DNA from 3 places in the Streptosporangium fragile genome. Region 3 is predicted to be linked to each of the others. Evidence: riboswitches for the same ligand, from Rfam matches in the RefSeq annotation. Region 3 holds a riboswitch; each other region holds the start of a gene.
The links. Region 3 has a riboswitch for cyclic di-AMP ahead of ABD841_RS00850 (C40 family peptidase). Riboswitches for the same ligand answer to the same signal wherever they lie in the genome.
Positions count from the first base shown of each region.

Region 1 (7,834 bases), on a different contig from region 3:
TCTGGCCCTGGCACGCCACCGCCTGCAGGCCCTTTCCGACCGTCCGATAACGACGTGAACCATGCCGAGCGTCGAGATCATCCTCAACGGGCTCGCCGCCGACCACGCCACCGGCTCGCTGAGTCTCGGCAAGGCCGGGATCCTCTACCTCACCGGCGGTCGTGTGACGTACGCCGAGAGCGCGACGGCGCCCCGGGTGGAGGACCTGCTGACCGCCGGCCGCGGCATCCCCGCCCACACGGTGCGGCAGGCCAGGCAGGCCACCACCGAGGAGACGCCGGGGGGCGAGCTGCTGGTCCGCCAGGGCGCGCTCACCAGGGGCGAGCTGGAGTTCTGCGTGCTGAGCGCGGTGCTGGACGCCGCGTTCTTCCTGTTCGGCTCGGCCGGGCACCGGCCCCGGTTCCGGCCCGGAGAGCGGCACTGGCTCGGACCCCAGTGGTACTTCGAGGTGACCGGGCTGCTCCGGGAGTGCAGGCGAAGGGAGACCCGGTTGGAACAGGCCTGGCCGTCCGCGGAACTGGACACGTCCCCCGTCGTCCCGCTGCGGCGGATCACCGCCCAGCGGGTGGTGCTGACCTCGCTCCAGTGGGAGGTGCTGGTCTGTGCCGACTCCTCCGCCACCCCCGTGGACCTGGCGCGCAGGCTGGGCCGCCCGGCCTACTCGGTGCTGCTCGCCGTGCGCCAGCTCGCGTCCTGCGGCCTGCTCCGCGTTCCGCGCCCCGCCCCGGAGAGCGGCGCGGAGCCCGCGCCGGACGACCCGGACGACTTGGGCGCCCCCGACGGCCGAGCGAACCCCGCGCCGGACGACCCGGGCACCTCCGACGGCCGGGCGGAGCCCGCGCCGGACCGTCCGGACGGCCGGGGCGCCGCGCGGGCGACGACCGTCCCCCCCGCCACGCCCGCCGGTCCCGCCCCGGCCGCGTCCGCCGTGGCGGATCCGCTGCCCAGGCGGACGAGGGGCGCCACGGAGTTCCCGGACGCCGGGACGGGCTCTCCGGTACGGACGGACCGGTTCCCCCGGGCGACCGGGGATCCGACCGACGTGAACCTGCTCATCCGGCTCAGGAACGCATTGGAGGCACTCACGTGAGCCTGGTCCGATGCCGATAAGGCTGCGGACGCTGAAGCTGATCGGAAGGAGGATGCCGGTGGAGCTGCGTGAGGAGGTGCGCCGCGAGCTGGCGCTGCTCCGGGAGCGCATACCCGATGTGGACGGCAGCGTCGTGTGCAGCGTCGACGGCCTGACGATAGCCGACGACCTGAAAGACGACAGCGAGCAGATCGGCGCGCTCTCCTCGGCGCTGCTGGCCCTCAGCCGCCGGATGACGGGCATGGCCGGCAAGGGCGCCTTCGAGGAGACGCTGATCTCCGGAACCAACGGCTACGCGGCCTGCTACGCCGCCGGGCCCAAGATCGTCCTCACAGTCCTCGCACGCCCCGGGACCAACCTGGGGCTGCTCCGGCTGGAGGGCCGCAAGACGGCGGCCAGGCTGGCCGCCATCACGTCCCGCATCTCGATGACACAGTGACCGGAGGCAGAAATGGGCAACATGGACATCTCTCTCAAGGAGATGCTGGCGATCGACGGCGCCATCGGCGCGGTGGTCGTCGACTACAACAGCGGGATGGCGCTGGGCGCGCTCGGCGGTTCCAAGGACCTCGATCTCCAGGTGGCCGCCGCCGGTAACACCGAGGTCGTCAAGGCCAAGATGCGGACCATGGAGTCGCTGGGCCTCAAGGACGGCATCGAGGACATCCTCATCACGCTCGGCACGCAGTACCACATCATCCGCCCCATCTCCGGCCGGGGCGGCAAGGGTCTCTTCCTCTACCTCGCGCTCGACCGGAACCGGGCCAACCTCGCACTGGCGCGCCACACCCTGCGCACCATCGAGGAGCGGCTCGAAATCTGATCCTCCGGTACGGCTTGCGCCCCGGGAGGCGCAAGCCGTACCGGGGCTCACCGCCCGGCGGAGGCGGTGAGCGCGTCGATCTCGTCGACGAACCGCGGCCAGAGGGCGCGGGGCAGATCGTGCCCCATGCCGGGGAAGGTGACCAACCTGGCCCCGGGGATCGCCTCCGCGGTGGCGATCCCCCCGGAGAGCGGGACGAGCTGGTCGTCCTCGCCGTGCATCACGAGGGCGGGCACCCTGAGCCCCTTGAGCGCGGGGGCACGGTCTCCGGAGGAGATGATGGCGGCCAGCTGCCTGGCGGTTCCCGCCGGGTCGTAGGAACGGTCGTAGCTCAGCCCGGCGATCCTGACGAGCCGCTCGCGGTCGAGCGGGTAGCCGGGCGAGCCGATGACCTCCCAGGTCGCCAGGGTCCGCCGGATCGCGGTCTCACGGTCGGGCGAGGGAGGCGACATCAGCGCCGCCATCGCGGCGTCGGTCGGCGGGGCGGCCTGCGGGCTCGGGGTGGACATGATCGAGGTGAGGCTGCGCACACGGCCCGGATGGCGGATCGCCAGCGACTGGGCGATCATGCCGCCCATCGAGACGCCGACCACATGGGCCGCGTCCCAGCCGAGCGCGTCGAGCAGCCCGGCGCTGTCGTCGGCCATGTCGTCGAGCAGGTACGGCACCTGCCCGTCGCCTCCCGGGGCGGGCACCCCGGCCTCGTGCAGATGCGTGCTCTCGCCGATGTCGCGGTTGTCGAAACGCACCACGTGGTGCCCCCGATCGGCGAGGAGGCCGCAGAACTCCTCGTCCCAGTGGATCATCTGGGAGCCCAGCCCCATGATCAGCAGAAGCGGACGCCCTCCGGGTGAGCCGAAGGTGTCGTAGGCGATCTCGATGCCGTTCGCCGAGGCTCGCAGAGTCATGGTCCTCCTACCGTGCCGGTCCTGCGGAACAGAATCTCATTCTGTACAGAGGCGGGGCAAGGGTGGGGTCACCTGGCCGGAGGAGCGCCGGTCAACCGCGCGGGGGACGGCACACGGCAGGGGCACGGCTACCCTTCGGGTCATGCCCCTGCCGCACACCCCGGGCACAAAGAAAGGTCCCATGGTCACGTTCTCCGTTCCGCGCGCACCCGGGAGGCGAAGCGCGGGCTCAGCACCGGGGGCTTCCCGCCGGGTGTCGCGATCCCGCGGCGGGTCGCCGGGGCGCCGCTGGGGCTCCGTGGTGGCGGCGCTGCTCATCGGCGCGCTGCCGGCATGCGGGACCGGCGCGTCGGGCACCACGGACCCGTCGCCCGCCCGGGAGGGCAGCCGCAGCCTGGTGCTCCCGCCGCCCGAGAAGGCCGGGCCCGTGAAACTCACCGGCATGTGGCCGTTCCTCACCCGCGAGGAACTACTGGACCGGCATCCCCACGTCCGGGGCGCCACCGTCGAGGACGCGGTGCAGGTGCGGTACGAGGAGGTCAAACGGGCCAAGGGCCACTCCTTGACCAGGGGGTTCATCTTCACCGGCTACGACGTGCGGATCAGCCGGGATCAGGAGGCGCCGACCGTTGAACACGCCCTCCAGACGTTCCTGGCGGGCGACACCCCCGACCACGCCTTCGACCTCCCGGCGGGGCCGTTCGGCGGCCACGCCCGCTGCGTCGGCCTGGAGCTCGTCGGCTCCGAGACCGGCATGTGCGCCTGGGCCGACGACGGCACGGTCGGGGTGATACTCGGCCCGAACTTCAGCGCCGCCGAGTTCAAGGAGATGCTTCCGGGGTTCCGCGCCGCCGTCGAACGCTGACGACCGCCCGGCGCCGGAGGCGGCGCCCCCATCCGCCGCGCGGCGGGGGCGAGCACCGGCGGACGACGTTCCGGCAGCCGAAGGCCCCGGCGCGGGAGCGCCGGGGCCGGGTCGTGCGAGGGTGTCCCCCGAGGACGTCGCGGGGAACGCCCGGAGGGACCGCGCGGGGACGCCAGGGGGAAACGTCCCGGAGGAGTCGCGCGGGGACGCCGCGGGACGGTCAGGCGCGGCGGCGGCCGGGGCGGCGGCGACGGCCGGTGAGCAGGAGGGCGCCTCCGCCCACGGCGATGAGCAGGACCGCCGCGGCGGTGCCCTTCGAGCCCGAGGAGGAGCTCGCGGCGGCGTTGGCGGCGCCGTCCAGGTCACGCGCTTCCTTCTCGCGCTTGACGTCCGCCGTGAGCACGACGTTCTTGGACGAGCCCGCCGCCGGCCCGGCGACGGCCTCGGCCTTCGTGGCCTCCTCGGCCTTCTTCGGCTCCGCGACGACCTCGGTCTTCTTCGGCTCCGCGGCCTTCTTCGGCTCGGCCGGCTTGGCGACGAGGGGCTTCGGCGGGACGGCCGGGTTGCGGTCCTTGCGGCCCCAGGCGCCGGTGGAGAAGGCCACCGGGTGGTTCTTCTTGCCCACGCCGTCGCCCCACTTGGTGATCACGTACTGGACCTTGATGTGACCCATGCCGCCGTTGCCGTTGACCATGAGCGTGTTGGGGTTGAACGTGCCGCCGGTCAGATCCGCGAAGGTCTTGGCGTCGAGGTCCAGCATGACGCCCCGGCTGGAGGGCTCGCCGGGACCGCGGTCGCCGACGAAGAACTTGGCCTTCTTGCCCTTGTAGATGACGTAGCCCTCGGTGAACAGGGGCCAGCTCGGGCTCGCGGCCATGCCCTTCTGCATCGGCTTGCCGCTCGCGGGCAGGCCGGTGTCACCGGCGCGGCCGGAGGAGTCGTCCCAGAAGTAGGAAGCCGTGGTCGACCCGGTGAGCAGGACGGTCTGGGAGGCGGCGTCGGGCTTGTCGGCTCCCGGGGCGGTACGGGCCGCGGGGGTGGCGGAGGCGGGCAGCGCGGAGGCGACACCGGTGGCGGTCAGCACGCTCGCGCCGACGAGGAGCGCGGCGGCGAGACGGTTCTTGTGCAGGGCGAAGAAGAAGCGCATGGGGAAAACGAGCTCTTTCACGAGGGAACGGGGCGGCCACGTGCGGCACACGGCGGAGGCACGGGCGAGGACGCGCTCGACGAGAAAAGGCGCAGCGGGATCAACCAGGCGCTACGCGAAGCACGGGCGGGAAGGCACCGCGATCAGGCGCGACGGAAGGGTTCGGGTGAAGTTCTGGCGAGCTGAGGGCGAAGGTCCGGGAGCCTGCACGTCAAGATCCGGGGAACCGGGACATGCGGGTCCGGGGACCGGCGCGTGCGGCCTACGGGACCGGCACGGCCACGGAACGCGCCGACATGGTGACGCGGTGATCCATGGGGGGATCTCCTCTCCATCTCGTCTACCGGGTTAGCTGACGGGTTCGGGCGGTGGAGTTGCCCTACCGCCGCGCGCTCGCGGCGGATTCACCCCGGGAAGGTGGGTCCCCGGCTCCCGCGGGCTTGGCGGCCCTCGGGACTCGACGTCGGCCGGCCGCTCCTTCTGTTGAAGGGCAGGTCACCAACCGATAACAACCAGGACACTACCCAGCACAATGGGACAAAGCAAAACAAATCCCATGAAAAGCCCAGAAGATCTACCTACAACCCCCAAGAAACACCCACCCCGGGGGTGGCCGGCGTCGCCCCTGCCGGCCGCCTCGGCACCGCGAGCAGCCCCGGTACACCCGTACCGCGGGAGGCCCGGCACGCCCCGCCGCGGGAGACCCGGCACACCCCGCCACGGGAGACCCGATACGCCTCTACCGCGGGAGGCCCGGCACACCCCGCCGCGGAAGGCCCGGCCGGGTGATCGGCCTCAGTGATCAGTCCCACCAGAACGACCAGGCGTTCCTGCCCTTGATCTGCTCGGCGTAGTCGATGAGGGTGCCGGCGCCCTGGATGATGCTGTCGGGGCAGAACGTCCAGTGCTCGGCCGCGACGTGCAGGGCGTGCTCCGAGGTCGTCGGCGGCGCGGCGACGCTCAGGTCGAGGGTGTTGAACCCCATGCCGACCACCCGGGCCCCGAACCTCTCCTCCCAGCTGCGCACCACGGCGGCCAGCGGAACCATCCACTCGTTGTGGTTCAGGGCGCCCTGCCAGCCCATGACGGCGAGCGCGTCGGCGCTCCGCTCGACGGCGACCAGGCCCAGCGGGGTCCGGCGCTCGGCCACCAGCCGGGCGTACCAGTCGGCGACCACGCCGGGGTCGGCGACAAGCTTGCCCGGCGGCGCCGGGCCCGGACAGCGGGGGCCGAAGGGGTCGAGGATGTCGACCTGGTCGGCGTGGGCCTTGGCGACCCAGTCGGTCCACACCTCGGCCATGAACGCCGCCGCGTGGTAGTTGTCGATCTCGGCGGCGGCGTCCGGGGCGATCTGGCCGGCCGCCCAGGGCTGGACGGAGTCCTCCAGCAGCACCGGCCAGAGGCCCGAGTGCTCGTGCTGGGCGCGCAGCAGGGCCCAGTACTCTCCGGACACCGCCACGTCGCTGAGCCAGAAGGCGGGTCGGGCACGGATCGACAGCTGCGAGTAACCAGGATCGGGCCAGACCACGTCACCGGGCGGCAGCTCCACGGAGAGCCGTCGGCCCTCGCCCCCGTCGGCGAACAGCTGGCTCAGAAATGGCGGAAGGTGCCCCCGCTCGCAATCGTCCATCTCTACCGATCCGATCCTGACCACGGACCAATTTTGTCCCGTCAAGCGTCCCGAGGGACAGTTCCGCCCTGGTACAGGCAAAACTTATCGGTACAGAAACGAACGAAACCCCTGGGCGCCCGTCTTCAACCGCCTCCCGGGCGCCTGGCTTCGGCCCTCCCGGTGACGGCCTCCGGCATCCCCCGGGGGCACCCGCCTCGCCTCCCCGGCGACGGCCTCCGGCCGCCTCCCGGGCACCCCCGCCTCGCCTCCCCGGCGACGGCTCCGGCCGCTCTTCGTTCTCAGTCCTTGACCGCCCCGCCCAGCCCGGCCACCAGCTTGCGCTGGACGGCCACGAAGAAGATCAGTACGGGGATGGTCATCAGCGTCGAGGCCGCCATGATGCCGCCCCAGTCGTTCTCGTCGGGCTTGAAGAAGACCAGCAGGGCCGCGGGCAGGGTCTGGTTGTCCTTGGCCGAGATGATGAAGGTCCTGGCGAAGATGAAGTCGTTCCAGGCGGTGATGAAGGAGAAGACGCTCGTCGCGATCAGGCCGGGCGCGACCAGGGGGAACAGGATCCGCCACAGGATGACCTGCCGGCTCGCACCGTCGATCATCGCGGCTTCCTCCAGCGCCTCCGGCACCGCCGCCACGAACCCGCGCATCATCCAGACGGCGAACGGCAGCGAGAACGCCAGGTGGACCAGGACGAGCGAGCCCAGGGTGTTGAGGCCCACGCCGGGCACCACCGCGCCGATGTCGCGGACGAGGAAGAACAGCGGGATGGTGAGCGCCTCCACCGGCACCATCTGCGCCACCAGGAACATGATCAGCACCGTCGTGCGGAACCGGAAGCGGAACCGGGTCACCGCCACCGCGGCGAGGAAGGCGACCACCGCCGAGAGCACGACGACGCTGAGGGCGACGCCGAGGCTGTTGAGAAAGTAGCGGCCGAAGTTCTCCCCGCCCAGCACCCGCTGGAAGTGCTCGAAGGTCGGCGCCAGCGTCCACGGGCGCACCTGGAGCGACTGGATCTCGCCCGCGGGCTTGAGCGCGGACAGCACCATCCAGTAGATCGGGAAGAACGTGACGAAGGCCGTGACCAGTGCCACGGTGTTGGCGATCAGGCGGGATCTGCTCACAGCTTCTCTCCGCTGCGGTAGAGGGCACGGATGTACAGCAGGGTGACCGCGAGCAGGATCAGCGTCATGATGACGCCGATCGCCGAGCCGAGCCCGTACTCCGAGGAGCCGAAGGCCGTCTGGTACGCGTAGACGTTAAGCACGGAGTTCTGGCCCGCGATGCCGCCGCCGTTGGTCATCACATAGATCTGGGTGAAGATCTTGAAGTCCCAGATGATCGACTGGATGACCACGATGGTGATCAGTGGTC
Region 1 covers NZ_BAAAVI010000028.1:16,629-24,462, forward strand. The annotation lists gene ABD841_RS19880 (roadblock/LC7 domain-containing protein) at 1-58, shown strand, start outside; gene ABD841_RS19885 (hypothetical protein) at 62-1,090, shown strand; gene ABD841_RS19890 (roadblock/LC7 domain-containing protein) at 1,101-1,529, shown strand; gene ABD841_RS19895 (hypothetical protein) at 1,542-1,913, shown strand; gene ABD841_RS19900 (alpha/beta fold hydrolase) at 1,961-2,821, opposite strand; gene ABD841_RS19905 (hypothetical protein) at 3,075-3,686, shown strand; gene ABD841_RS19910 (hypothetical protein) at 3,907-4,854, opposite strand; cyclic di-AMP (ydaO/yuaA leader) riboswitch at 5,156-5,289, opposite strand; gene ABD841_RS19915 (DUF4253 domain-containing protein) at 5,636-6,487, opposite strand; gene ABD841_RS19920 (carbohydrate ABC transporter permease) at 6,745-7,584, opposite strand; gene ABD841_RS19925 (carbohydrate ABC transporter permease) at 7,581-7,834, opposite strand, start outside.
Region 1: it holds a riboswitch for cyclic di-AMP, as region 3 does, so the genes downstream of both, ABD841_RS19910 (hypothetical protein) here and ABD841_RS00850 (C40 family peptidase) in region 3, are expected to answer to the same signal.

Region 2 (7,834 bases), on a different contig from region 3:
CGCCGACGTGCACACCGTGTCGCGGGTGACCTCGGCGGAGCAGGTCGAGCTCGCCGGCGGGGGCGGGACCGACATGCGCGTCGGCGTCCGCGCGGCGCTCGCCGCCCCGGACCGGCCGCACGTCGTGATCGTGCTCACCGACGGCTACACGCCCTGGCCGGAGGAGAACCCGTCCTGCCGGCTGATCGGGGCGCTGATCGGCCACGCGCCCCCGGCTCCGCCACACTGGGTCGAGACCGTACGCATCGGCGACCGTTCCGCGGGGGGCCGTTGACCGCCGCCCGCCCCGAGCCCTGCAAGAGGGGGTGAACCCGCGCGGCCCGGCCGGCCGCGACCTCGCAGTGGATGCCGAGACTCCCGACGGGACGAGCCCGCGCGGCCCGGCCGGGGCGTCACTCGTGGCTGCCGGTGCGCTCTCCGAGGAACGTCAGCAGCGCCGGATCACCCGACACGATCCGCCCGACCTCCTCCCCTCCGTCGCACTGGCACAGTGAGATGGTCACCTGTTCCGCGTCGCGTGACACGACGCGCCACACGGCGCCGAACTCCTCCCAGCGCCGCAGGACGGCGACGGGATGGTCGGCGCCGCTGCCGCCGGGACCGGTCGAAGAGGACACCTGTCCATCATGCGCGTCGGCTCCCCGAGACGGAAACCCGCGGGCGTGCGCCCCGGGGCCGGTCCGGCGGTACGGCCCGCCGCCCCTCGGGACACCCGCCCCTCGGGACACCCTCCCCTCAGGACACTCGCCCCTCAGGACACCCGGGACGGCGCGGCGGTCCACGTGTCGCAGGCGGCGGGGGAGACCGCGCGGTAGCCGCGCTCGAACCAGCGGACCCGGCTGGCGCCGCTGCCGTGGGTGCGGTGGTCACCCTCGTCGCCGCTGGCGCGGATCGCCTCGGACAGCGCCTCCCAGTCTTGCCCGGTGCGCGGCAGGGAACCTCGTACGCTGCCCAGGAACACGCCTGACAGGCAGTCCGCCTGGAGTTCGTAGCGGCGGCCGAGCTCGGCCTGACGGGTGCGGTCGGAGCGGACGCGGGCCTCGTAGTCGTCCCTGATGCCGGTGAGGCTCTGCAGGTGGTGGCCGTATTCGTGAGCCGCCACCTTGAGGGGGTACAGGTCGGTCCGGTCCTCGATCCAGTGGCCGGTGAGGGGGAACACCAGCGTGGCCTTCTCCGTGCAGTAGAAGGCCGCCGCGTTGACGGGCCAGCGCACTCCGCACACGCGCCGCTCGGGTTCTTCGTAGAAGCGGACCGTGGGCGTGCGGAACCTCAGCCCGGCGCGGGCGAAGTGGGCGGACCATGACGTGTTCAGGCATTTCACGGCCGCCGCGAGGTACTCGCGCGTCCGGGGGATGCCCCTGTCGATGATCGGCGGTTCCGGGCACGAGGTGACCGCCAGCTTGCCGGTCTTCACCAACGACTTCTTGGGCGAATCGGCCTGTGCGGTTCCGGAGGGCAGGGCGGTGAGGAACACGGTCACCAGGAGGGCCCATCGGGTGACGGCGGCCGGGCGTCGGAGCGGCCGCCGGGAACCGGCGCCGGACGGGAGGAAGCGCATGATCGGACAGCTTAGAGCCGATCCGGGGCCCGGCCGTCACCCGGCGGGCGGCAGCGGACCCCGGCGGGTTCCGCGGAGCCGTTCGAGCCGGCCCTCGCGTGTTCCCCGGGCGGCCCCGGCGCATCGCGGGCATGGACGGCCGCGCCGGTGACCCGCCTCCGGTTCCTGGCGGGGGCCGGAGCGGCCGCCCGCCAGGACCTCGTGCCGAGGGGTCAGCCGCCGATCTTGCCGACCCCGGCGCCCGCGGTGACGATCGCCTTCACGGAGTTCGGGTCGTCCAGGGTGTAGCTGTAGTAGGTGCTGGGCTCCTCCACGCTGCCGCTGCAGTCGGGCTGGCCCGATTCGTTGACGAACACGTTGTTGCGCGCGACGCACCTGCCGTCCGGGCCGGCGTAGGAGTTGGTCACCGGCTCCTCGACCCGGTCGAAGTAGTTGCCCTCGACCATGCACCCGGCGTCGGCCTGGCAGGCCACCCCGGTGTCGGTGTTGTAGTAGTAGTAGTTGTTGAACACGTGCACCGGCTCACCGAACCGCACCCGCGGGTTGCGCTGCGGCGTCTGGTCGAACCAGTTGTGGTGGTAGGTGACCTTCAGCCGGCCGACGTCCTGCGCGTCGTTGTTGTCGTCATGGCCGAGCAGCATGTTCTTGGTGTGCTTGTGCAGGTGGTTCCACGACACGGTGACGTAGGACGAGCCGCGCTTGATGTCGATCAGCCCGTCGTACCCGCAGCACAGGTCGTTGTGGTCGATCCAGACGTGGTGGGAGAACATCTGCACGTTGATCGAGTCGTCGGTGGCGTTCCGGAACGACAGGTTGCGGATGATGACGTTGTGCACGGCGTTCGCGGGCGGCGAGGTGACCGCCGCGTCGAGGGGGAGGCCGATGTTGAGCCCGCCGCCGCTGATGCCGGCGTCGGAGCCGACGCCCACGATCGTCTTGTCCGAGGCGACGTTGTGCATCCCCGCCGGAACCGTGATCATCCCGCGCACGCAGATGTTCAGGGGCCCGCTCTGGCCGATCGCGGAGATCAGCTCGCTCGCCGTGTCGACCTCGACGGTCGGGCCACCCGCGCCTCCCGTGGTGCCGTTCTGGCCCCAGGCGTTCACCGAGGCGAACCCGGTGGGAGCACCCGAGGTGGGGCAGGTACCCGTGGGCGGCGGTGTGACCGTGGGGCTGGTCGGCGGGTTGCTCGGCCCGCCGACGTCGGTCACCAGCACGTCGTCGAACGAGGCGCTCGCGTAGTAACCGGAGAGGCCCACCTTGCCGGAGGCGAAGGTGGCGTCCGTCGCCGTGACGACCTCGACGTTGTTGACGAAGCCGCGCAGCGTCGTGCCGAACGCCTCCAGCCTGAGGGTGTACCACGTGCCCGCGGTCACCGTCGCCGGAGCCGAGGCGAGGGTCGTCGGGCCGCCGCTGGTCCGCTTGCCCAGGACGACCGAACCCGCGTTGCTCAATCCGAGGAAGTAGTAACTGCTGGTGCTCTGCGCCCTGGCCAGCACCGCGACGTGCCGGCCGGCGCCGTTGAACGCGGTCGGCTTCACCCGCGCCTGCACCGCCTGGTCCGACCATCCGGCGCCGGCCACCGCGCGGGCGTCCGCGCCGGTGCCGGACTGCCGGTAAACCTGGGAGCCGTCGGCGGCCACCGACCAGCTTCCCCCGGACTTCGACCAACCCGTGGCGTTACCGTCCTCGAAATCGTCGCCGAACAGCGTTGCGGCGAACGCGCTGGGCACCGCCAGCAGCGCCATCGCCCCGAGCACCATGACGGCGAGGGCCGCCGCGAGCGCGGCGAGCAGTGAGTTGGCGCGGAGCTCTTTCCTTCTGCGCACCGTGGAACCTCCAGTTCCGTCAGTGCCGACCGGGCCGTGCTCCGGCCCGGTCGGACCATGGCCTTGCGCCGGGGCCCGAACCGGTGACGTCGGCGTGGCCGCGCTCCGCGGTCACGTGCCGGCATGGCCGGAGGCCCTGGCGAACGGTGTCCGCCGGGCGTCGCCGGAGCCCGTCCGCCACCGCCGGCGCAGGCCTTGGACAGGGTCAGGCCTCCGCCGGAGCACGTGCGGACGGGTCCCGGGCGGCGCCCGGGGATGAAGGGTGGGAAAGCGCTATCCAACTCTTTTCGCACTTGTACGCCCCCGGTAAGGGACGGGTCAAGCGCCGAGTTCGTCCCCGTCCGGGCGGCAGCCCGGCCACCCGCCCGGCGGGAACGCGTTCTTCCAGGTGAGAACCCGTCCGCCCGGGTGGGACGTAACGCGAAAATTTCCCCGCGAACACGCGGAGGTTTCCCGGGGCGGCCCCGTCGCCGGGGCGGTACGGCCCGGCGGGCGGGTGGCGCCCCCGCCGGGCGGCCCCACCGCCTTCGACCGTTCGGTGAGCGCCCTCTGCGCCGGCGTCGCCGTCGCCCCCCGCCGGGCGCCTCGACGCGCTTGCCGCAGGCGGCCGAGGGCGGGTTGCGGGTGCCCGCCGGCGCCGGCTACGCCTTCGCCGACGCGGGCAGGCACTCATCGGCTACGCCGCACGGCACGCCGTAGGGCAAGATCACCAGCACCTTCCGCGGGCCGCCGGACAGCGCCGTCGGGCTCTCCCGGGAGCGCGCCGACGTCGCCCGTCACCGGTGGTTCCGGGCACTCCCGCCGCGGCCGTCGCCCGCCGTCGTCTCGCGCGCCGCCCAGTCCAGGAGTGCCCGGGCGGTCTGGAACCGCCGGCCGGAGACCGTCTCGCCGAGGATCACGCCGACCAGCCGGTGGTTGTGGCTGTCGGCGGCGAAGGCCAGGCTGTAGCCCGCGGCGCGGGTGAAACCCGTCTTCAGGCCGAGCGCGCCCGGTGAGCCGAGCAGCTTGTTGGTGTTGTGCCAGGTGTAGGCGCGGTGATCGGCTGTCCTGGGGGTCGTGTGGCGCCGGGTGGAGGTGATCTTCACCAGGGCCGGGTTGCGCAGCGCGATCTCGGCCAGCCGGGTCTGGTCCCGCGCGGTGGAATAGCCCTCGCCCTCGGGGGTGGGCAGCCCGTCGGCGTTGAGGTACCTGGTGTCGCGCATCCCGAGCTCGCGCGCGGTGGCGTTCATCTTCGCGGTGAATCCGGCGACCCCGGGACCGTAGGCGCGGGCCAGCGCGTGGGCGGCGTCCGCGCCCGAGGGAAGCATCAGGCCGTACAGGAGGTCCTCGACGGAGAGCCGGTCTCCCACGCGCAGGTACGCGCTGGTGCCTCCACCGGCCTGTGCGTACCACACGTCCTCCGGCGTGATCGTGACCGTGTCCGTCGGCCTAGCCTCCCTGAGCACGATGTATGCGGTCATCACCTTGGTCAGGCTGGCCACCGGCATTCGCCGGTCGGCCCCCTTGCTGAGCCTGACGTCGCCCGTCGAGGCGTCGACCAGATAGGCCGCGCGTCCGAGCACCGCCGGTGCCTTGCTGCGGGCGGCCTCACCGCCGGCGGGCGGGGTCAGCGGGAGGAGCGTCCCGGCGCCGGTCTGCGGGGCGCCGGTCTGCACGGTGGCGGCGCCGGTCTGCGGGGCGCCGGTCTGCACGGTGGCGGCTTGCGCGGTGGCGGCACCGGAGGCCACGGTACCGACGGCGACGACGGCGCCCACGAGTGCGTGACCCAGCCGGTTCTTCGGGAGACCCAGCCGGTTCTCCGGGAAGTCCGGGCGGTCCGGGGAGAGGTTCAGGCGGTTCTTCGGGGAGGAGGCAAGCCGGTGCTTGGGCATGATGGGTTGGTCCTTGCTTCCATGCCGCCTACCGGGTCAGCTGACGGGTTCGGGCTGGGAAGTGCCCTACGGGGCGCAGCTCGGGGGCTGGCGCTCCGATTCACCCCGAAGGGATGGGTCCCCGGCTCCGCGAGGTGCGGATTCGGCGGCCGTGCGCCGTCCCGGCGGGAAGGGCCCGCCGGGGACACACGGTCCGGGCAACGAAACGGCAACGGGTGCGGCCGGATGGTCGTGCCTGCGTCTGCCGCGATTCCCTAGAAAGTAATATAACCGCACATAAATCCGCAAATGGGACAAAAGGTGCCGCGTCTTGTCGTGCGCGGGGACCGGCGGCCCGGCCTGATCCCCCCGAACCCCGCGTCGCCCCGCCACCGCGGAGAACGGATCGCCCGCTCCGGGCCGCGTACCCCTCCGACGGGCCCGGAGCGGGCGTCGCCTTCCGGCGTCCTACTCCTCGGAGCCGGTCTCCTTCGCGAGCTTCACGGGAGGTCCGGCGGGCTGGCGTCTTTCCCGCGCCCGGTCCGCCCGCTCGTGCTTCAGGACCGCCCGTACGCCGAGCAGGAAGACAGTGGCGACGATGGCGGGAGGCGCCAGAGCCGAGACGATCTCGTACATGAAGATCACCGCTTGTGTGGGATGAGAGGCGAGGCTGCTCCAAGGATACGGTTCCGTGCGGGCGGGTTGCCCGGCGAGGCGGGGTGATCGCGTCTGCGCCGCGGCCCGGACAGGGGAGACGTTGACCGGCGGTCGCCCGGCGGGGCCGCCGCAGCCGCCGGCCCTCCGCGCCGACGCGGCTCGTACGCCGCCCGGGGCGCCGGAAACACGCCCGGATTCCCCGCCCGGCCGGTGCGCGGTCCTTCGGGGAGCGGAGGAGCCGCCGGCGGCGCGTACCCCGCGCCCGGTGACGGCTTACCCCGCGCGGGCCGACCCGGGCCGCCAACGCGATGGTAAGGATGGCGTCAACGGAGCGCCGGATGGTAATCCTCGACATGGCATAGGTGATCAAGGGAATGACCGCGTTCGGGTGAGGGGACGACGTGCGTGTTGAGGATCTGTCCGAGGCCGAGCTCCGGGTGTGGGAGGCCTTTCCACACGGGGAGGAGGTCGACTTCACGACCGGGGATCCGGCAGAGGACGACCCGGCGGCGGGGGCTGCCTGGGGCGCGGAGCGGACGGTCCGTGGCCGGGTGATCGCCGCTCTGCTGATGAGCGAGGAGGCGCCGCGGTCGCACCGGATCCCGGCGATGAGGCTCAAGGGGGCCCGGATCACCGAGCGGGTGGACCTCGCCTACTCCACGGTCCGTCACTCGGCTCGGTTCCTGTCGTGCTTCTTCGAGCGGGATCCGAGCCTGTACTGGGCCCGGTGTTCGCAGCTGAGCTTCAAACGCTCTCATCTGCCGGGTCTGTCGGGATCCAACGCGCAGATCGACGGGCACCTGCGGCTGGAGGCCTGTGTCTGCACCGGCCTGCTGGAACTGCGGGGAACCCAGGTGACGGGAAGCCTCACGCTGAGCCACGCGCGGGTCGGCGCGGTCGACTGCGACCGGCTGCAGGCGGGCCGCGGCCTGTCCGCGATCGGGCTGAGAGCCGTGGGCCAGGTCCGGCTGTCCGACGCCCGGGTGACCGGCACTGTGATCATGGATGAGGCGCGCTTCGCCCCGGCCGACGGCCCGGCGCTCGTGCTGGACGGGCTGGTCGCCGACGGCAGTGTCTTCTGCCGGTGGATGAGGGTCACCGGGATGGTCAGAGCGCGCAACACCCGGGTGACCGGGCCGTTCAGCTTCACCGGAAGCACGATCGCCCATCCCGGTCGGATGGCCCTGCTCGGTTCCCGCATCACCGCCGAGGGCGGACTGTACCTGGGCAGTGGATTCACCGTGACGGGCATCGTACGGCTGGCCAACTCCCGGGTCGATCGGGAGCTCAGCCTGGACGGCGCCACCCTGACCCATCCCGGCGGGGACGCGCTCCAGGCCGCCGAACTCCAGGTCGAGGGCACCCTCGAGGCGCGCGAGCTCACCGCGTGCGGCCGGGTGGACCTGTCGCAGGCGCGTATCGCCGGGTCGCTGAACCTGACCGGCGCACAGCTGACCACGCCGGATTCGAGCCCGGCCGGCAGGATCGCCCTGGACGCCGGCGGCGTCACGGTCGGAGGCGGGCTGTCGTGCTCCGGAGGCTTCCGGGCGGAGGGCGAGGTCCGGCTCGCCGACGCGCATGTCGGCACGTTCGCCGACTTCGGTGGTGCCCACCTGGCCAATCCCGGCGGCAGGGCACTCGACGCCGCCGGGGCGAGCATCGGCGGCGGCCTGGAATGCGGGCACGGCTTCACCGCCGAGGGCGAACTCACACTGACCGGCGCCCGCGTCGGCCGGCGCCTGTCCCTCAACGGCGCCACCCTGTCCGCTCCCGGGGGCAGGGCGCTGGCGGCCTGGCAGCTGGAGGCCCGGGAGCTGGATCTGCGGCCGGTGAAGGCCCCCGAGGGCGTCGTGGACCTGCGGCACGCCAGGATCGGCGTGATCCGTGATGACCCCGCCACCTGGCCAGCGTGCCGCCAGGACGGCCTGACCTACGACGCC
Region 2 covers NZ_BAAAVI010000042.1:11,868-19,701, reverse strand. The annotation lists gene ABD841_RS25445 (vWA domain-containing protein) at 1-274, shown strand, start outside; gene ABD841_RS25440 (hypothetical protein) at 393-617, opposite strand; gene ABD841_RS25435 (neutral zinc metallopeptidase) at 752-1,558, opposite strand; gene ABD841_RS25430 (pectate lyase family protein) at 1,771-3,387, opposite strand; gene ABD841_RS25425 (D-alanyl-D-alanine carboxypeptidase family protein) at 4,164-5,258, opposite strand; cyclic di-AMP (ydaO/yuaA leader) riboswitch at 5,269-5,416, opposite strand; gene ABD841_RS25420 (hypothetical protein) at 5,706-5,873, opposite strand; gene ABD841_RS25415 (hypothetical protein) at 6,296-7,834, shown strand, end outside.
Region 2: it holds a riboswitch for cyclic di-AMP, as region 3 does, so the genes downstream of both, ABD841_RS25425 (D-alanyl-D-alanine carboxypeptidase family protein) here and ABD841_RS00850 (C40 family peptidase) in region 3, are expected to answer to the same signal.

Region 3 (7,834 bases):
CCGGTTCCCGACGACCGCCCCGCCGGCCTGATCGACCCCAGGGCCAGGGCGAGGATCCAGGGGCACATGAGCCGCGGGGCGAGCGTGCTGCGCAGCGAGGAGTCCCTGAGCGAGGTCGCCAGGGCCCTGCTGAACGTCCGGTGGACCCCGGTGGCGGTCGAGCCGTGCACCGAGTCGTGGGAGACCACCAACCTGCTGACCGTCGCCTCCGCGCTCGTGGCGGCGGCGCGCGGCCGCCGGGAGACCCGGGGGTCGCACTGGCGCGAGGACTTCTCCGAGCGAAACGATGCCTGGTGGCTGGGCCATCTCGACGTGACCCTGACAGCGGAGGGAACGACCATGACATACGTGCCGCACGGGCAGCGCGCGACCACGCTGCCGCCCCAGGTGGAGGCGGACCTGATCGAGGCGGGCCTGGACCCGGTCGCGGTGACGGCGGTCCTCGCCGCGGCCGCCGCCGAGGACGTCCAGGAGGCGGGTGACGTCACCAGCCTGGCCACCATCCCGGCGGACCGGGTCGACACCGCCGACGTGGTGGCCCGCGCGGACGGCGTGGTCGCCGGGCTCGCCGTCGCCGAGGGCGCCTTCTCCCACCTGAGCCGGGGCCGCCTGGTGGCCGAGCGCATGGTCAAGGACGGCGAGCACGTCCGCCGCGGCGATGTGCTGATGACCGTCACCGGTCCCACGCGGGACCTGCTGACGGCCGAGCGGACCGCGCTCAACATCCTCACCCACCTGTCCGGCATCGCGACCCTGACCGCCCGCTGGGTCCGGGCCGTGGAGGGCACCGGGGCCGCCGTCCGCGACAGCCGCAAGACGCTCCCGGGACTGCGGGCTCTGGAGAAGTACGCCGTGCGGTGCGGCGGCGGCGTCAACCACCGCATGTCGCTTTCCGACGCAGCCCTGATCAAGGACAATCACGTGGTGGCCTCCGGCGGGGTCGCCGAGGCGTTCCGGGCGGTCCGGGACGCCTACCCGGACCTGCCGATCGAGGTGGAGGTCGACCGGATCGACCAGATCGAGCCGGTGCTGGCCGAGGGAGCGGAGGAGATCCTGTTGGACAATTTCACCGTCGACCAGCTGGCGGAGGCCGTACGCCTCGTGGCCGGCCGGGCGCGGCTGGAGTCCAGCGGAGGCTTGACCCTGGAGACCGCTCGTGATGTAGCTGAAACAGGCGTTGACTACCTTGCCGTGGGCGCGCTCACGCACTCGGCGCCGGCGCTGGACATCGCCTTGGACCTTCGGGGGAACTGATGCTGCTTGCCATCGACGTCGGCAACACCCACACCGTCCTCGGCCTCTTCGAGGGCGACGAAGTCATCGAGCACTGGCGGATCGCCACCGACGCCCGGCGCACGGCGGACGAGATCGCCGTCGTGCTCCAGGGGCTGCTCGGGCAGTCGCCGCTGCTCAAGGGGGCGGACGTCAACGGCATCGCGATCTGCTCCACCGTGCCCTCGGTGCTCAACGAGATGCGGGAGATGTGCCGCCGTTACTACGGCGACGTGACCGCGGTGATCGTCGAGCCGGGCGTCCGCACCGGCGTGCCGGTCCGCATGGACAACCCGAAGGAGGTCGGCAGCGACCGCATCGTCAACGCGCTGGCGGCCATCCAGCTCTACGGCGGGCCGTGCATCATCGTCGACTTCGGCACCGCGACCTCCTTCGACGCGGTCTCGGCCAAGGGCGAGTACGTCGGCGCGGTGACCGCGCCCGGCATCGAGATCTCGGTGGACGCGCTGGCCGCGGCGGGCGCGCAGCTGCACAAGGTGGAGCTGATCCGCCCCCGCTCGGTGATCGCGAAGAACACGGTCGAGGCGCTCCAGGCGGGCATCATCTACGGCTTCGCCGGTCAGGTCGACGGGATCGTCGAGCGGATGGCGGCCGAGCTGGCCGACGACCCCGACGACGTCACCGTGGTCGCCACCGGCAGTGCCGCGCCGCTCGTGGTCGACGAGGCGCGCTCGATCGACATCCACGAGCCCTGGCTCACGCTGATCGGCCTGCGCCTGATCTACCACCGCAACACGGCCTGAGGGCCGCCGAAAGCGTGACGACCTCGCGGGGTTCGCCACATCGGTACCCTTTGGAACTGTGACCGATGAAGTGACGAACCCCGTCGAGGATCTGCCGGAGCAGATGCGCGTCCGCCGGGACAAGCTCGACCGACTCCGCTCGGAAGGCGTCGACCCCTACCCGGTGAACTTCCCGCGCACCGCGACCAACGCCGAGATCCGCGAGAAATACGCCGATCTCCCCGCTGACACCGCGACCGGCGACAAAGTGGGCGTCACCGGTCGCGTCATGCTGTCGAGGACCGGCGGCAAGCTCTGCTTCGCCACCATCCGCGACGGCTCCGCCGACCTCCAGATCATGATCTCCCTGGACAAGGTGGGCGAGGAGTCCCTGGCCGCGTGGAAGCGCGACGTCGACCTCGGCGACCACGTGGGCATCGAGGGCGAGGTCATCACCTCGCGCCGCGGCGAGCTGTCCATCCTCGCCGACCGCTGGGCGATCACTTCCAAGTGCCTGCGTCCCCTGCCGGAGAAGCACGCGGGCCTCACCGACCCCGAAGCGCGCGTCCGCATGCGCTACGTCGACCTCATCGTCAACGACGAGGCCCGGAAGATGGCCTACACCCGCAGCGCCGTGGTGCGGGCCGTGCGCGACTTCTGGTACGAGGAGGGCTATCTGGAGGTCGAGACCCCGATGCTCCAGCCGATCCACGGCGGAGCCGCGGCACGGCCTTTCAAGACCCACATCAACGCCTACGACATGGAGCTCTACCTCCGCATCGCGATCGAGCTCTACCTCAAGCGGCTCGTGGTCGGCGGCATCGAGAAGGTCTTCGAGATCAACCGCAACTTCCGCAACGAGGGCGCGGACGCCACCCACAACCCCGAGTTCACCATGCTCGAGGCGTACGGGACGTACCTCGACTACAACGACATGGCGGACCTGACCCAGCGGATGATCCAGAAGGCGGTCGTGGCCGCCCTGGGCCACTCCGTGGTCCACCACCACGGCCGGGAGATCGACCTGGGTCTGGAGAAGTGGCCGCGGATCACCCTGTACGGGTCGGTCTCCGAGGCGCTGGGCGAGGAGATCACGACCGAGACGTCCCTGGAGCGGGTCCGCAAGCTCGCGGACGCACGCGAGATCCACTGGGAACCCAAGTGGGGTCAGGGCAAGCTCGTCCAGGAGATCTTCGAGGCCCTCGTCGAGCACACGCTCGTCCAGCCCACGTTCGTCATGGACTACCCGCTGGAGACCTCCCCGCTGACCCGCCAGCACCGCGACAACCCGCTCCTCACCGAGAAGTGGGACCTGATCGGGTTCGGCACCGAGCTCGCCACCGCCTACTCGGAGCTGGTCGACCCGGTCGAGCAGCGCCGCCGCCTCACCGAGCAGTCCCTGCTCGCCGCGGGCGGCGACGCGGAAGCCATGCAGCTCGACGAGGACTTCCTCACCGCGCTGGAGTACGCCATGCCGCCCACCGGTGGCATGGGGCTCGGCATCGACCGGCTCATCATGGCCTTCACCGGTAAGAACATCCGCGAGACCATCCTGTTCCCGCTGGTCAAGCCGGCGGGCTGAGCCCCACGGGCGGGGCCGCCGAACCCCGCCCGGGTGAAATTCCTCCGGTACGGCGGCGCCGGACCGGCCGGTGCCGGATCCGGCGCCGCCACGGGCGCCGGCACCTCTCCGGGCGGGCCGGCGGTGTCCGGCCACGCCCCGGCACCTCTCCGGGCGGGCCGGCCGCGTCCGGCCACGCCCCGGCACCTCGCCGCTGTGGATCGGCGTTCCGCGCGACTCCGCGTCCTGAGGGACGAGCCCGGTGGCAAGCCGGGGCGGCGGATCGTAACGGTGAGACTTCTCCGCCGTCCGCAGCGCGCCGGCGAAGCCAGGGGCGGGCGGGCCGTACCCGGGAGGTCGAGGACGCCCGCCGCGCTCCCGGCTCCCCGCCCAATTGCGGTCGCGTTACCGCATGGCGCGAAAACCGCATTTCACCCGTGCTCTATACCGCGGGGCGGTTGGCCCTCGGGGATAGTCGCCGAATGCCGCAAAGGCGCTCGCGTGGCCTTCCCATTGGAGGATGATTTCCCCGGTACCGTCAAGCCGGCGGGTGACGTGGCGGCCGAAGAGCGCCGGAAGTAGATCGTCTTTTCCGGGGAAATGCCGCGGGGCCGTGCCCGTCCCGCCGTGGGCCTGCGGGGATCCCCGCGACGACGGCTCCGGCGAAAGTTTGTTCTGTGAAGGCTCCGATTGCCGCAGCCGGCGGGCGGTTGCGGGCCTGCGCCTCGGCGTTGCCACGACTTAACCACAAAGGCGCTGACATATCATGAGTACTTCACGTTGCACGTACTATGTCAATAGCGCGCGCGCCCCATGAAGGGCGGAACTTGACGACCTTTGAACGAGGCGTTTACCGTTCCTGACGGGCGGTATTGATTCCCGGCGTCTTCACGTCCGGATTCCTGTAGTGGGGGGAGTGACTCTAGATGGCATATCCGGAAGTGGATTCGCGCCATGGCGACAGCCCCCTGGGCCTGAGCGATATCAGTCTCAGCGACGATGACCTCGTGCTGCTGGCGGAGCTCGCCAAGGGCGTCACCGTCGACCGGGTGGGGCGCCGTCTCGACATCAGCGGCCGGACCGTCAGGCGCAGGCTCAGGGGCATCTGCGACCGCATCGGCGTCGCCACGGCGATCGAGGCCGTGGCCTGGGCGGCCCGCCGCCGCCTCATCTAGACATCCGCGTCGCCGGGGCCCCGGCGGACGGCCGTCCGTCCCCGCGCGCCGCCCAGGCGGCGTGACAGGGCCGTGCGGAGGCCCCGGACCGTCCGCACGGGAGCCGAAGTCGCGCTCGGTCGCACTCCGGTGCGGAGGCGAAGACCTGACGCGGCCCCGCCGCGCCCGCCCGGACGGGATCAGTCGGCGATGCGCACGCCGCCGGCGAAGGGCCGGTTCTCGATGCTGGCGATGTGGATGACGTCACCGGTGCGCGGCGCGTGGACCATCAGGCCGCCGCCGATGTAGATCCCCACGTGGTGCAAGTCGTTGTAGAAGAAGACCAGGTCGCCCGGGCGTAGCTGGTCTTTGGAGATGCGGGTGCCGGCGGCCCACTGGTCACCGGTGTAGTGCGGCAGGCTGATGCCGACCTTCTGGTAGGCCCACATGACCAGTCCGGAGCAGTCGAAGCCGTGGGGGCCCTCGGCGCCCCAGACGTAGGGCTTGAGCTGCTGGGTGAGTGCCCAGCGGGCGGCCTCGGCGGCCTTGCCGCTGCCCGGGATGGGCACGTCGACCTTCACCCGGGCGCCCCGGCCGCTGGCGGCCCGCTCCCGGACCTCGCTGAACAGGCTGCTCTCGACCCGCGCGACCAGGCGCTCGATCCTGGTGCGCTTCTTGTCGATGTCGGCCAGGAGCTTCTCGACCTCGTCGGTTCTGGCCTTGGCGCTGGCCTGCGCCTGCTGGGCGGCCTCGATCGCCCGGCCCACCTGGGCGACCTCCTCGCTCTGCTGCTGTTGCAGGGCGTAGGCGGTGGTGGCCTGGTCGAGGAAGGCGTCGGGGTCGGTCGCCTGGCTGAAGGCGAGACCGGGGCTCAGACCGCCCGACATGTAGTTGCTCTGGGCCAGGAGGGTGGCCTTGGTGCGCCGGGCCTCCAGCTCGGACTCGCTGACCGCGAGGGTCTTCTTGGCGCTTTCGGCGGCGCGCTGCGCCTGCTTGAGCTTGACCCGCTCCCCGTTGTACTGCTCGGTGAGCATGCCGATCTCGTTGTGCAGCTTCTCGGCCTGGTCGGCCAGTTCCTGGAGGCTGGGCTGGGGGTCGGCGGTGGCCGCGACGAGCGGGGTGCCGAAGGTCAGGGCGGCGAAGGCCAGCCCGATGACCGCGATGCGGCGACGGAGCCCGCGCGATGTGCGTTCTCGACCGCGGGCGTCACGGCCCGCATGTCCTTGTCCGCGGCCGCGCGTGCGCTTCACCAACAGGCTCCTCTCCTCGGCCGCCTACCGGGTTAGCTGACGGGTTCGGGCCGGAGGCAGCCCTACCAGGTGCGCCGGTGGCACCCGGATTCACCCCGGGGACTTCGTGGAGAAGGTGGGTCCCCGGCTCCCCCGGGGGCGGGGGATTCGGCGGGTCAGGCTTTCACGTCTCTGACATCGAGCACGGACATTAGTGCACCGGAGGTTCTTGCTCAACCAGAACTGCGAACCTGGTAGAGCTCGCGCAACTGAAATGTCACGGAAGGATCACGTCATGTCAAGGTCCCCGTGCCCATTACGCTGCCTTTCTCTTTCGCGCGACGTGTGTGACGTCTGTCGTCGCAGGTCCGAAGGGAGACGGAAGATGAGATACGACACACTCGTGATCCGTGGGGGTCGTGGGGGAATCCGGCGGCGAACGGTCATCCGGCGGTAGCGAGGGGAAGTTTAAGGATGAGCCGTAATTAAGGTTCACCGAGGACGTACGCTGATCAGTCATGGACCAGGTTGCGGAGCATTCCCCCGTCGTGGCCGCGGACGCCGTCGCGAGCGGGGAGCGGCCCTCTCGATCCGGGGGGGAGAAGGCGGAGCGGGCCCCGTCCGGCCCGGGGGCCGCCGGGGTCGTCGTCCGCCGTGCCCGCACCCCGGACGTCCGCGCCATCCGCCGGCTCGTCGACACTTACGGCGGGGCCGGCCCGCGCCTGCTGGAGAAGGCCACCGTCACCCTCTACGAGGACATCCAGGAGTTCTGGGTCGCCACCGACGGGACGGGGCGGGTCCTCGGCTGCGGGGCGCTCCATGTGCTCTGGGAGGACCTCGCCGAGATCCGCACCGTCGCGGTCGACCCCGACTGCCGGGGGATGGGGATCGGCCACCGGATCGTCTCGGCGCTCATCCGCACCGCCGTGGAACTGGGTCTGCGGCGGGTCTTCTGCCTCACCTTCGAGGTCGACTTCTTCGCCCGCCACGGATTCCGGGAGATCCAGGGCACGCCCGTCTCACCGGAGGTCTACGCGGAGCTTCTCGCGTCGTACGACGAAGGCGTCGCCGAGTTCCTCGACCTGGAGCACGTCAAGCCCAACACCTTGGGAAACACCCGCATGCTGCTTCATCTGACACGCGAGCCGGACTCTCCTGACAGTGGGGCTGACTCAACGGAAAGGTGACTGTTGATACCTATCTCGATACCTTGTGCAGCAGCAAGCATGTGAGTCTGACATATGCCACATGCGCAGTCTAAGTGAGGTGACGCGGTGAGCACCGGACAGCCGCCGTATCCACAGGATGATCCCGACCGCGATCGCACACCGTCGGGACAGCCGGATTACGGACAGCACAACGTGGGTCGAGCCCCCGGTCAGCACGACCCCGATGTGACAGTTGTGGGATATCGGTCGGAGGCCTCACAGCCGAACACCGGTCCCGGTCAGGCCCAGCCCGGCTACGGGCAGCAGGGGTACGGCCAGCAGCCCGGTTACGGTCAGCAGCAGGGGTACGGGCAGCAGCCCGGCTACGGGCAGCAGGCTCAGCCCGGCTACGGCCAGCAGGCCGCCCAGCCGGGTTACGGGCAGCAGGCCGCCCAGCCCGGCTATGGCCAGCAGGCCGCCCAGCCCGGCTACGGGCAGCAGGGGTACGGCCAGCAGCCCGGCTACGGCCAGCAGGGCGCCACGGGCGCGTACGGCCAGCAGCCCGGCTACGGGCAGCAGGCTCAGCCCGGCTACGGCCAGCAGGCCGCCCAGCCGGGTTACGGGCAGCAGGCCGCCCAGCCCGGCTATGGCCAGCAGGGGTACGGCCAGCAGGCCGACTACGGCCAGCAGCAGTCGTACGGGCAGCCCGACTACGGCCAGCCGGGTT
Region 3 covers NZ_BAAAVI010000001.1:175,500-183,333, forward strand. The annotation lists gene ABD841_RS00830 (L-aspartate oxidase) at 1-1,254, shown strand, start outside; gene ABD841_RS00835 (type III pantothenate kinase) at 1,254-2,036, shown strand; gene lysX (bifunctional lysylphosphatidylglycerol synthetase/lysine--tRNA ligase LysX) at 2,095-3,597, shown strand; gene ABD841_RS00845 (LuxR C-terminal-related transcriptional regulator) at 4,518-4,751, shown strand; gene ABD841_RS00850 (C40 family peptidase) at 4,931-5,980, opposite strand; cyclic di-AMP (ydaO/yuaA leader) riboswitch at 5,986-6,143, opposite strand; gene ABD841_RS00855 (amino-acid N-acetyltransferase) at 6,478-7,146, shown strand; gene ABD841_RS00860 (RDD family protein) at 7,354-7,834, shown strand, end outside.